DNA from 3 places in the Actimicrobium sp. CCC2.4 genome. Region 2 is predicted to be linked to each of the others. Evidence: predicted binding sites of a transcription regulator. Region 2 holds the regulator's gene; each other region holds the start of a gene.
What was found. Region 2 encodes LexA, which represses DNA repair genes until DNA is damaged. Its sites were predicted from a motif close to ACTGTATNNNNATACAGT; they were not measured.
Positions count from the first base shown of each region.

Region 1: the regulator LexA is predicted to act here: its motif matches at 2,137-2,154, upstream of imuA (translesion DNA synthesis-associated protein ImuA).
Region 3: the regulator LexA is predicted to act here: its motif matches at 2,346-2,363, upstream of recA (recombinase RecA).

Region 1 is NZ_CP133777.1:2,673,365-2,677,593, reverse strand. It holds gene RHM62_RS12220 (DNA polymerase Y family protein) at 1-1,352, opposite strand, end outside; gene imuA (translesion DNA synthesis-associated protein ImuA) at 1,288-2,085, opposite strand; gene RHM62_RS12210 (3'-5' exonuclease family protein) at 2,281-3,669, shown strand; gene RHM62_RS12205 (DUF3047 domain-containing protein) at 3,669-4,229, shown strand, end outside.
Region 2 is NZ_CP133777.1:2,199,047-2,203,275, forward strand. It holds gene RHM62_RS10290 (ArnT family glycosyltransferase) at 1-1,449, shown strand, start outside; gene cynS (cyanase) at 1,546-1,989, shown strand; gene lexA (transcriptional repressor LexA) at 2,079-2,741, opposite strand; gene rpsF (30S ribosomal protein S6) at 2,961-3,329, shown strand; gene priB (primosomal replication protein N) at 3,345-3,665, shown strand; gene rpsR (30S ribosomal protein S18) at 3,652-3,942, shown strand; gene rplI (50S ribosomal protein L9) at 3,980-4,229, shown strand, end outside.
Region 3 is NZ_CP133777.1:3,968,189-3,972,417, reverse strand. It holds gene RHM62_RS18305 (hypothetical protein) at 418-1,047, shown strand; gene RHM62_RS18300 (hypothetical protein) at 1,194-2,219, opposite strand; gene recA (recombinase RecA) at 2,426-3,538, shown strand; gene recX (recombination regulator RecX) at 3,585-4,070, shown strand.

The sequences.
Region 1 (4,229 bases), 470 kb from region 2:
CGCAGTGCCAGTGCATCGTCCCACCAACCGGATTCGATCCGCTCCGGACCAGCCAGCAAAGTCAGCGGGCTTTGATAAAACGGTTTGTGCTGGCGCGTAATCAAAGCCAGCGGCCGGGCCAGCAACCAGGTTGGACGCGGCAAGATAGCTTGCAAAGAAGGGCTGACAAGCCGCGCAGACGATTGTCGTACCGGTAGCAAGGCATAACTTTTTTCAGGCCGGTGATCCGCGACCAGTGAGAGCCGGCGTACCGCATCGTTGCCAAGACGGCTCTGCAGGCGCTCGACCAGCAAACCTATGCTTTCGTTTTGCGATGCTGCGGTCGGAAACAGTTCAGTGTTCGGCGCTGCCAGCGCAACGATCTCGTCGGCTGCCAGCGACAGTTCGATGACAGGTGCAATTAATGCGACTTGCCCGAGCCGTTCGCGCAGCAATAGCGTCAGGTGGGCCGGATCGCGGCTGGCGCTGGCGAGCTGGATATGGACTGGCGTGCTGCGATGATCGCGCTGGCGGGTCGGTTCATGGTGCAGCCATAGCGTGATACTGCTGATGGCCGACTGATGGGCATTGAGCCAGCCGGTCAGTTGCAATAGCAGACGGCGCGCGGCAAACAGCAGCGCATCGGTATGGCTGACTTGCGCAGGTAATTCCAGACGGACATCAAAACTTACTGGTGCCGTGAACCAGGCGTGGACCTCGGCTTCGTCACCGTAGGCACGGTCTATCTCGCGCAGCAGCTCATTGCCGAAGCGTCGTCCAATACCGGTACGCGGCATCCGGCGCAACTGGCCCAGCGTGTGGCAACCGATGCCAAGAAGCGTATCAAGATGCGGGCGCGCCGAAGCAATTGCCGCCAATGGCACCGGTGCCAGCATCCCGTCCAGGGTTTTGTCTTGCCAGACGCCGGCGCTGTGCGCCAGCAGTTGCGCTGCGCTAGCCGTCGGTGCGCACGCCATGTGGGCGTGCAAGCCAAGGTCATCGATGCCGCCGGTGAGTTGTGCCAACAGATTGTCGAAACCACCGAACAGTCGCAGACTGGCAGTGATGTCAAGCAACAAGCCGGCATCCCGCACCACCACTTGCGGCGTGAAATGCAAGGCCCACAGCGCCGCTTCGTGCAGGGCTTCCAGCTCTTGTGCCGGCGTGCGCGGAAGAGACAGCAAGCCGGCGCGCATGCTCCAGGCGTTCGCCTCCGACATGCCTGCTGCGATTCCGCACCCGGTAGCTGGCTGGTTTGCCCCGATGACCCGTTTGCGTTCGACCACCACGACCGGCGTGGTCGCGGCCTCAGGCCGGCAGCGCAGTACGGTATCGAGTGGCAGTTGCGGAAAGTGCAGGGCGATCCACAGCATGGCGTGAGTTGACCGGTAAGGTGAAGGGAAGAATATCAGCGACGCGGCGCTCGGCAAAAGGCTGATCCAGTACCGCCGGCACCGCCAGCGGCAGGATCACGGGCTGGCTGTGTACCGGGCCGCGGCGTTTGATCACCTCGACCGACAACTGGCCCGATGCTGCCGCCCGGCACACCATGCGCAGCGGTGCCGGCGAGGATTCGTGTTGCGCCGCCGCCGGGCGGAACACGAAAGTCAACCCTTCGCCGCCGCCGGCAGCCAGTTGCAACCGGCGCAAATGATCCGCGCGGCATTGCGGCAACCAGCACAATAGCGCGCCGAAACTGGCACTCTTGAGTGCTTGCTCGATGGCCCAGATGCGGTCGGCCGGCTTTTCAGCCTCGACCAGCAGGATGTGCGTCAGGTCGATACCCAGTTCGGCCAGTGCAGCCGCGAATGGAATATGCGGCGGTGCCATCAGGATCACGGTTTTTTTGGCCTGCGTGAGTGATGCGATCAGCGGTGCCAGCAAACGCAATTCGCCGATGCCCGGCTGTGCCAGCAGCAACTCGATCAGCACTGACGCCGGCCAGCCACCATTGGGCAACTCCCGATCCAGCGCGCTGAACCCCGACGGCGTCGTCACCGCCCGCTGCGATCCCATCTGGTTGCCGCGCCAGACAGTGTCCGGCATGGTCGCCAGCAGGGCATTGGCGACGGCAGGGGTGGCAAAGCGGGTGGTGGATGCGAGCATGGGAATCTCCGTTATGATGAGCAAGGCAATTTTCCAGGTGTTTCGTAAAACACTGTATGGATGAACAGTATATGTGATTTTGGGTACGTGCCGTCAAGGCGTTTTTCGATAAATATTTCTTGAGCAGCAATGCGTGAACCGCTACTCTGGCGAGGATTTTTCCGCCTGGAGCTGCTGTAGTGAAAGACTTTCCCAATGGCCTATAACCCGGTCCATCCCCGCCTCGCCTTTGTCGACCTAGAAACCACCGGCGCCACCGCCGTCATTGACCGGATCACCGAAGTCGGCATCGTTGAAGTCGATGAAGATGGCGTGCGGCACTGGAGCAGTCTGGTCAATCCGCATCGGCATATTCCCGAATTCATCGAAGGTCTGACCGGAATTTCGAATGCGATGGTGGCCGATGCCCCGGGCTTCGACGAGCTGGCAGCCGAGATCCATCAGCGGCTCGAAGGGCGTATTTTTCTGGCGCACAATGCGCGTTTCGACCACGGCTTTCTGAAGAACGAATTCAAGCGCGTCGGCATCGACTTCCGGCCGACCGTGCTGTGTACCGTCAAACTCTCGCGCAAGCTCTATCCCGAATTTGCCAAGCACAATCTCGATACACTGGCCGAGCGCCATCAGTTGCAGGTGACCGAACGCCATCGCGCGCTCGGCGACGCCCAGCTGATCTGGCAATTCTGGGAAACCATCCACGCCACCTTCCCGCATGCACAGATCAATGCCGCCATCAAGGAACTGACCGCACGGCCGAATTTGCCCTCGCAGCTCGATGCCGCGATGGTCGATGACTTGCCGTCCACACACGGCGTGTACCTGTTTTTTGGCGAGGGCGCGCTGCCCTTGTATGTCGGCAAGGCCAACAACTTGCGCCGGCGCGTGCTGTCGCATTTCAGTGGCGACCATCTTTCCGCCAAGGAGCTGGAACTATCGCAGCAAATCCGCCGCATCGAATGGATTGCCACCGCCGGCGAGCTGGGTGCGCTGCTCAAGGAAGCGATGCTGGTCAAGCAACTGTCGCCATCGCATAACCGGCAATTGCGCCGTTCGAGTGCCGCCTGCCTCTGGCGTCTTGATGCGCAATCGCAGATCACGCTGGTCAAGACCGACGACTTGCCCGCCGCCGACGAGGCCGAGCTGTTCGGTCCGTTTGCCACCCACCGCAAGGCCACCACCGCGCTCACGGCCATCGCCACTGCGCACCAGCTTTGCCTGGTCTTGCTCGGATTGGAAAAAGTCGCTGCCGGCAAGCCGTGTTTTGCCAGCCAGGTCGGTCAGTGCAAGGGCGCGTGCTGCGCGCGTGAAAGCCTCGCGTCGCATACCGCGCGCTTGCGCATGGCACTCGAAACCAGCCGCCTGCATCCGTGGCCCTATGCCGGGCCGATCGGCATCCGTGAAGAAGCGGCCCTGCATGTCATCGACAACTGGAGCTATCTGGGCACGGCTGCCAGTGAAGCCGAAGCGCGGCAACTGACCGAACAGGCACCGCCGCGCTTTGACCGCGACGTCTACCAGCTTTTGCATAAAAAACTGGCGTCCATGCCGGACCAGATCACCCCACTTTATCGAGGCGTACCCTGATGAAAAAAATTGCCTCCAGTCTGTTGTGCTTGCTGGCGTCTGCCAGCGCGCAGGCAGTGGATATTCCGGCGTTCTCGCAAATGCAAGCCGGCGCGCCGGTCATTGGCTGGAGTGTTGTCAAGCCGGCCGCCAAAGTGCCGGATACCATCTACACGCTGGTGCGCGACGAAGGCCAGACCGTGCTCAAGGCTGAGGCCGATCACTCGATGTCGATCATGGCGCACACGGTACGCATCGACCTGAAAAAAACCCCGCTGTTGCGCTGGCGCTGGAAGATCGCCGCTCCCGTGAAGGGTGCCGACATGACCAAAAAATCCGGCGACGATTATGCCGGCCGCATCTATGTGCTGTTCGACTATCCGGTCGAGAAACTCAGTTTCGCCACCCGCGCCAAACTGAAGATCGGCGAAGCCCTCTACGGCATGAAAATCCCGACCGCCGCGATCAATTACCTGTGGGATAACCGCCAGCCGGTAGGCACCTGGCAAGACAACACCTACACCGACCGCGCCCGCATGCTGGTGGTCGAAAGCGGCAGCGACAAGGCCGGCCAGTGGATC
Region 2 (4,229 bases):
GATCAACCGGATGCCGCGCGCATGGCCTCCGGACTGTTCATGGCGATTACCGCCTGGTCCATTGCGGCGGCAACCCGCGCATGGTGGGGTAGCGGAAGCGGGCGCTATGCTCCCTTGCTGTTGCTCGGCTGCCTGGGCACCCTGACGCAAACGCACATGATGATGCCCGACGTTCCGTTGCTGGCCGGATTTGCGCTGTCGGCCTGGGGATTTTCGCGGGTATTGACGACGATGAGGGCGGGGGGGTTGCTGCTTGGCGTTGGTGTCGGGATCAGTTTTCTGTCGAAAGGGGTGATCGGGCCTGCCGTCATTGGCATCACCGCATTGATGTTGCCGGTATGTTTTGCCGAGTGGCGCACGTGGCCTTATTTTCGCGGACTGATAATTGCGCTGGCGACATCCTTGCCGATGCTGCTGGTCTGGCCGTTCCTGCTGTATCTCCGTTCGCCCGCCATGTTCATGGTCTGGTTCTGGGAAAACAACTTCGGGCGTTTTTTCGGATTCTCGGTGGTGCATATGGGAACAGAACATCCAAAGGGATTTTGGCTGCAGACGCTGCCCTGGTTTGCGTTTCCCTCATTGCCATTGGCGCTGTATGCGCTTTGGCGGCAGAGGCAGATTGCGTTGATTCATCCGGCGATGCAATACGGATTGGTCGCTACACTGGTGATGATGTTGGTGCTGTCGGTGTCGGAGTCAGTGCGTGCAGTGTATGCATTGCCGCTGCTGGTTCCGCTGTCCATTCTGGCAGCGCCATCGGTGTCGTTCGTCCCCCATCTACTGGAACGGCTCTGGGTAAAAAGTAGCCAGTGGCTGTTCGCGCTGCTTGCCGGCGTGATCTGGCTGGGCTGGGTCATCATGATGATGACCGGCGCGCCGCCGTCCTGGCCTTGGCTGCTGCGGGTCTTGCCAGCAGATTTTATTCCAGAGTTTGACCTGCCGACGTTTGCACTGGCTCTGTCTCTGACGGGCGCGGCCTGGTATGCACAACGCCTGTTCGCCCGGCACCCGGCCAAGGGCCTGACCAGTTGGCTCACCGGACTGACGCTGACATGGGCGCTGCTGACTACGCTATGGATGCCGTGGCTGGACTACGGGAAAAGTTATCAGCAAGTGTTTTCGGCTATTCCGTGGCCATCATCGACCGGGTGTGTGGCCAGCGTCGGCATGGGAGAAAGCGAGCGGGCCATGCTCGACTATGTCGCCCATCGCATCACGATACGGCGTGAAATTCTTCCCGGTGCCACGTGCGATGTCTTACTGATGCAAGGGTATGCGACCAGTGGCAGCAAGGAGGTCGACCCGTCGCTCTGGGAGCCGATCTGGGACGGTGCCCGCCCTGGCGATGACTGGCAACACTTCTGGCTGTTTCGTGCCCGGCAGAGCGCACCAATATCGGCCGTTGCGAGCATCAAGGTTGACGAAAAGCGGCGTCTCGCCGGTTTCTGATAACGATAATGGGGCGATCCATGAGCAACTGGTGTTCGTTTGGATGGCATGGTGCTTGCTCGGTGGAGCTGGTCATTTCACCCCGGAGAACACCTAATGGATCGTCACCAAGTCACCCTGAAAATTTTATCTGCCAAAGTGCGTCAGCACATGACCTGGAGCGGCATCGCAGAAAAAGTCGGCAATAGCAAGGAATGGACGACCGCGGCCATGCTTGGCCAGATGACTTTCAGTGCTGCGCAGGCGGCCATCGCAAAAGACCTGTTTGATCTGACCGACGAAGAAACCGCCTGGTTGCAGATCGTGCCTTACAAAGGATCACTGCCTACCGCCGTTCCGACCGATCCGCTGATTTATCGCTGGTACGAGATCGTCAGCATTTACGGCAGCACCATTAAAGAATTAATCCATGAAGAGTTCGGCGACGGCATCATGAGCGCGATCGATTTCAAGATGGATATTCAGCGTGAAGCCGACCCCAAAGGAGATCGCGTCAATGTCGTGTTGAGCGGCAAGTTTCTGCCGTACAAAGAATATTGATCACGCTATCGCTGCCGGGGCACCACCGTTATCTACCTAAGGTGGATGCCTAGCATTGATCCGCGCACGAACGAGATGCGCAGCCGGCTTCAGTTCCAACTGCGCAGCAGGCCGACAGCCAATCCCTCCAGTGAAAAATCATCCCGCTCTGGATCGATGCGTATCGGTTTGAAGTCAGCGTTCTCGGGCAACAGTTCGATCAGGTCATCCGACTTGTGATACCGCTTGACCGTCACGTCGTCGCCAAGGCGCGCAACGACGATCTGGCCGTTGCGGGCATTGTCGGATTTTTTGACGGCAAGCAGGTCGCCATCGATGATGCCGGCGTCCCGCATCGACATGCCGCGCACCTTGAGCAGGTAATCCGGTTTGGCACTGAACAAGGACGGATCAACCTGATAAGTCGCTTCAACGTGCTCCAGCGCCAGGATGGGCGACCCTGCGGCAACCCTGCCTATCAGTGGCAAGCTCAATTGCATCAACGCAGGGTGGGGCAGCACCAACTGCCGGCTGTCCCGTTCGTTCGCGAGTTCGGTGGCGGACTTGATCAGCCGGATGCCGCGCGACGTGCCGGGGGAGATTTCGATGGCGCCTTTGCGGGCCAGTGCCTGCAGATGTTCTTCAGCGGCATTGACCGAGCGAAAGCCCAGTTCCCTGGCGATTTCGGCCCGCGTCGGCGGAAAACCGGTATTGATGATCGCGTCGCGAATGAGATTCAGGATTTGTTCCTGCCGCGCGGTAAGTTTGATCATGGTGTTGGCGCTTTGCTGTGTGAATGAACAGGCTGTAGTTTTATACAGTGAGCCGTCAAATGCAAGCCATTACAGGGCTTGCAGGAGCCATTCGACAGCAAAGGTGGGCAATCATTGAGTTTTATCAGCTTTGCGGGTATCCTTGCCGACTTTCCTCTTCCCACACTCGTCTTGACGCCGGGGTGGGCGTTATTTTCAATCCGTCCAACAGGAGATTGCATGCGTCATTATGAAATAGTATTTATCGTCCATCCGGATCAGAGCGAGCAAGTGCCCGCCATGATCGAACGTTACAAGGCTGTCGTTGCAGCCCACAGTGGCGTTGTCCACCGCGTTGAAGATTGGGGTCGTCGTCAGATGGCTTACCTGATCCAGAAGCTCGCCAAAGCACACTATGTTTGCATGAACATCGAATGCGACAACGAGACCCTGGTCGAAATCGAAACCGGTTTCAAATTCAATGATGCAGTCCTGCGTCACCTGACCGTCAAGTTGAAGAAAGCCGAAACCGCTCCTTCGCCAATGATGAAGGCAGTACAAAAGGAAGATGCGGCCAAGAGCCATCGTTCCGAGGCACCTGCAGCGTAATTGTTACCAGGAAGAGTGAACCAGCTTCAGTTTGTTGCCAGCATTGCCGAGCGTGAACTCATGCGCTACACACCGGCTGGCATCCCGATCGTGTCCGCAAAATTGCAGCACGCATCGACGCAAACCGAAGCCCGGGTAGAACGACAAGTCGAGTTCGAGATTTCTGCCATTGCAGCAGGCGAAATTTCAGGCCGCTTTGATCAAGCCCGATTGGGCGCGATGTTCCGCTTCACCGGTTTCCTGGCACGCAAGAACCGCAACAGTAAAAGTCTCGTGTTTCACATCATTGATTTCGAACCAACCTCAGATACAGGAGCCTCAAATGGCATTCGGTAAAAAATTCGACAAGAACAAGCTCAAGCTTAAAGAAAAACGCAAACAACAGAATCCATTGTTCAAGCGTAAGAAATTCTGCCGCTTCACCGCTGCACACGTGGAACAGGTCGACTACAAAGACGTCGATACGCTCAAGGATTTCGTCCAGGAAAACGGCAAGATCATGCCAGCCCGCCTGACCGGTACCCGTGCTCACTATCAACGCCAGGTCGACACTGCAATCAAGCGCGCACGTTTCCTCGCGCTGCTGCCGTACACCGACCTGCACCACGCGTAATTGACGCAAACGTCAATTACCCAATTCGGAGAAAAATATGCAAATCATTTTGTTAGAAAAAGTCGTTAACCTTGGCAATCTTGGCGAAGTCGTCAAGGTCAAGGACGGTTATGCCCGTAACTTCCTGATCCCGCAGCGCATGGCGCGTCGTGCGACCACCAGCGCTGTCGCTGAATTCGAAGTCAAGCGCGCGGAACTGGAAAAAATCGCTGCCGAGAAATTGGCCGAAGCCCAAGCGCATGGCGAAAAGCTGGCCGGCATGACCGTCCAAATTTCGCAAAAGTCGG
Region 3 (4,229 bases), 1.8 Mb from region 2:
CACGGTTCATCGGTGGGTTGCGAAGCCCGGGATTCATGTGGGTTGCGGTCGTCGGTAGCTTGGTTTGTTTGTGCTTCGCCACTACCAAGCCGGGAGCGGCCCGCATAGGCGCTAGCGTTCCTGGACAGCACGCTTCGCAAGTTGGGTTGGGTTGCGAAGCTCAGCATTCATGCGGGTTACGGTCGCCGGTAGCTTGGTTTTTATGTGCTTCGCCACGACCAAGCCGGGAGCGGCCCGGCAGCCGGTCACTTCTTTTTGCTTCGCCAAAAAGTAAGTAACCAAGAAAAAGGCGACCGCGATGCGGCTGCCCTGCGGGTTCCCAAAAACGGTAGTCAGGCAAGGGGAGTGCCGCAAACTCGCTGCCCTTGCAGGGCGCAGATTCGCTTGCAAGCGAATCCCGTTACGCAGGCGGATCGCATGCGATCCGAAACCCCTGCTTCACCTCAAACAGTGCGGCCCTCTTATCCCTTGCCTGACTACCGTTTTTGGCAGCTGCCTCAATGCGGAGCAGGTCAAGGTCAACAACCACGTCAAAAGCAACCGCAACTTCCAAAGCAACTTCAAAAACAACTTCAACTTCAACGGCAACGACACGGGGTTGCCGTTGCCGTTGCCGTTGCCGTTGCCGTTGCCGTTGCCGTTGCCGTTGCCGTTGCCGTTGCCGTTGCCGTTGCCGTTGCCGTTGCCGTTGCCGTTGCCGTTGAAGTGGCCGTTGACCTGTTCCGCATTGAGATAGCTGCCAAAAGCCGGAGTCAGGCAGGGGATCAGAAGGCCGCACTGTCTGAGCGTAGCGAGTTTGCGGCCTTCCCCCTGACTGGCTCCGGCTTTTGGGAACCCGAAGGGCAGCAGTCTCGCGGTCGCCTTTTTCTTGGTTACTCTCTTTTTGGCGAAGCAAAAAGAAGGGACCGCATGCCGGTCCGGCTGCCGGGCCGCCCCCGGCTAGGTCGTGGCGGAGCACAGACAAGCCAAGCTACCGACGACCGTAACCCGCATGAATGCTGGGCTTCCCAACCCAACCCAACCCAACTTACGACGCGTGCTGTCTAGGGATGTTAGCGTTTATGCGGGCCGCCCCCGGCTTGGTCATGACGGAGTGCTTACAGTCTCATCAACCGCAAGTGATCCATTCGGTGCAATGCCCTGCGGTTGTTGCACCCTACGATCTGCGTTCGGTGGGTTCAGACAAGACAGCGCTAGCGCCGCGTCGGACTGTAATCCGGAAAAAACTCGCGCAGCAGAAATTGCTGCAGTCCGGCCTGATCTGCCGGTTTGGCGCTGAGCGTGATGGTCTTGCCCAAGCGGCGTGAATCCCACGTGAAATCTTCCTGTGTGTGCTCGCGGATGATCTCGATCATCTTCTTGACCACGGCGATGCGCACGTCTTCTTCGCTGCCCTGTTCGACATTGAGAATCTGGCTCCAGTTACGGCTGGCTTCTTTTTTCCAGCCGCGGAACAGGAACTCCGCATTGTGCGCGCCGACACTGCGCAACTGGAACAGGCCGCCGCCACTTTCCTTTTCAATGCCGGCCGCCTTCATGCTGGTCGCAATATTGGCCAGTGCGGCCTGACGGCCGCGTTCGTTATCCTGCTGCTCGGGGGTACCGCGCGCGGCCTGGGTCTGACGCTCCTGCGATTCGGCCTCGGCACGTTGTTGCTGGCGCGCTGCCAGCCGGCTTGAAAAATCATCTGCGGGATCGGGCTCCGGCGGCGGTACGGCGCGTTTCAGTGGCTGTTGCGTGATGGCGGGTTCGGGTGCCGCACGTGGCTTGCTCGGACGTGCTGCGGCTTGCCGCTGCGGCGGCGGTCGCGGCCTGGCGACCGGCTTGACCACGGGCTTGGCAGGCACATCGGCGCCACGCGCCCGCTTCGGTTGGGCGGACCGGTCCGGCGTATTCGGGATCATCATCAGCGTGGTCTCGACATCGCGCTTGCCCTGCACAGGCAATGGCAGATTGTTTTGATGGTAGAGGATCAGCCATAGCACCAGTCCATGCAACAGCAGCATGAGGATGGCCGCGACCGTCGTCGTCACCGGCCTGGAGCGCGGCGGCTCGACGGGCACGATGCGGTCGCTGGCACGCCGGCGCGGTGAATGGATAGCAGGAGTGGTGTCGTAGGGCAAGGGGCGGTGCGAATCCGGTGGAATAAATGGCCACGGCACAGGCCGGTACAGGGTAGCGATCAGGGTAGTGAGGTCGAAGATTACCATTGGACGCACAGACTATTATTTCGTCATGTATCTTCTAGCCCCGTGGAGCATGATGATCCCGGTCTGCGCGCCGTCGCCGGAGCGACGCCGTCAATCATCGTTGATCTCCCGCAAAAACCCCTGCTTGCATAAACCACTGTTTTTTTATACAGTTCGGGTTGTGATTCACTTTGCTGACGCCATCTCGTTAGCTACCTACCGCTGAAAGTACATTCATGGACGACAAAAAAGCCGTATCCGGTTCAGATAAAAGCAAGGCGCTGGCCGCAGCGCTGGCCCAGATTGAAAAACAGTTCGGCAAAGGTTCGGTCATGCGCATGGCTGACGGTGCAGTGGTCGAAGAAGTCCAGGTCGTCTCGACCGGCTCGCTCGGCCTCGATATCGCGCTCGGCGTCGGTGGCTTGCCACGCGGCCGTGTCGTCGAAATCTACGGTCCAGAATCCTCCGGCAAAACCACGCTGACGCTGCAAACCATCGCCGAAATGCAAAAGCTGGGCGGCACCTGTGCCTTCATCGATGCCGAACACGCGCTCGATGTCGGCTACGCCCAGAAGCTGGGTATCAACCTGTCCGAACTGCTGATCTCGCAGCCCGATACCGGCGAACAGGCCCTTGAAATTACCGATGCGCTGGTGCGCTCGGGCGGCGTCGACCTGATCGTCATCGACTCGGTCGCGGCCTTGACGCCACGTGCCGAAATCGAAGGCGACATGGGTGACTCGCTGCCGGGCCTGCAGGCACGACTGATGTCGCAAGCACTGCGCAAGCTGACCGGTTCGATCAACCGCACCAACACGCTGGTCATCTTCATCAACCAGATCCGCATGAAAATCGGCGTCATGTTCGGCAATCCCGAAACCACCACCGGCGGCAATGCCCTGAAGTTCTATGCGTCGGTGCGGCTCGACATCCGTCGTACCGGTTCGATCAAGTCCGGCGACGAAGTCATCGGCAACGAAACCAAAGTCAAGGTCGTCAAGAACAAGATCGCGCCGCCATTTCGAGAAGCGCATTTCGACATCCTGTATGGCGAAGGCGTATCCCGTGAAGGTGAAATCCTCGACCTCGGTGCCGATGCCAAGATCGTTGAAAAAGCCGGAGCCTGGTACAGCTACAACGGCGAACGGATCGGCCAGGGCAAGGACAATGCACGGACCTTCCTGAAAGAGCGTCCCGAGCTGGCCCGCGAAATCGAAAACAAGGTGCGTGTCTCGCTGGGCGTGCCTGAACTGGGCGCCCTCAAAGGTACCGAGCCGGCCAAGAAAAAAGCGGCTGACAAAGCCGCCGACAAAGCCGCGATCGAAGGCAAGGATGTCGTCGCCGAATGAGCGATGTCACCCGCGCTGACAGACTGACAACCGTCTTACCGGCCTGATGGCAAGGCCGGGTGGCAGCGTTAAAGTCAGTCTGAAGGCGCGGGCCTTGCGCTTTCTGTCGATGCGTGAACACAGCCGTCTTGAACTGGCGCGCAAGTTGCAGCGCCATGCGCAAGAGGGCGACGATGTCGACGCCTTGCTCGACTGGCTGGAAAACGCCAAATTTCTCTCGCAAGCCCGCTTCTCCGAATCCCTGATCCATCGTCGTGCCGCCCGGTTCGGCAACAACCGCATCGTCTCCGAACTGCAAAGCCATGGCATCCAGGGCGAAGCCTTGAGCGATCTGAAAGGACGCCTGCAAGTCGACGAGCTGGCGCGTGCCCGCGAAGTCTGGCTGCGCAAATTCGGCGCGCCACCCGCCGACGCCGCCGCGCGCGGCAAGCAAATGCGCTTCATGCAGCAACGCGGGTTCTCGCACAAGGCGATTCAGGCGGCGATGCGCCTGCGCGGTGACGACGAGTGGTTGCCAGGCGATGACGACTGATTGGGGCCGGCATCAGATGAGTTGCGCAGGCTTTAGGCAATAGGCCATGGACAAGCGGCCGTAAGCGAAGCGAAATATCGTCGCTGCCGGTCTACCGGGTGGTAACGGCAAATCGAGCTGTGCTACACTTTCTCGGTTTTTGCAGTGCCGCATGAGCGG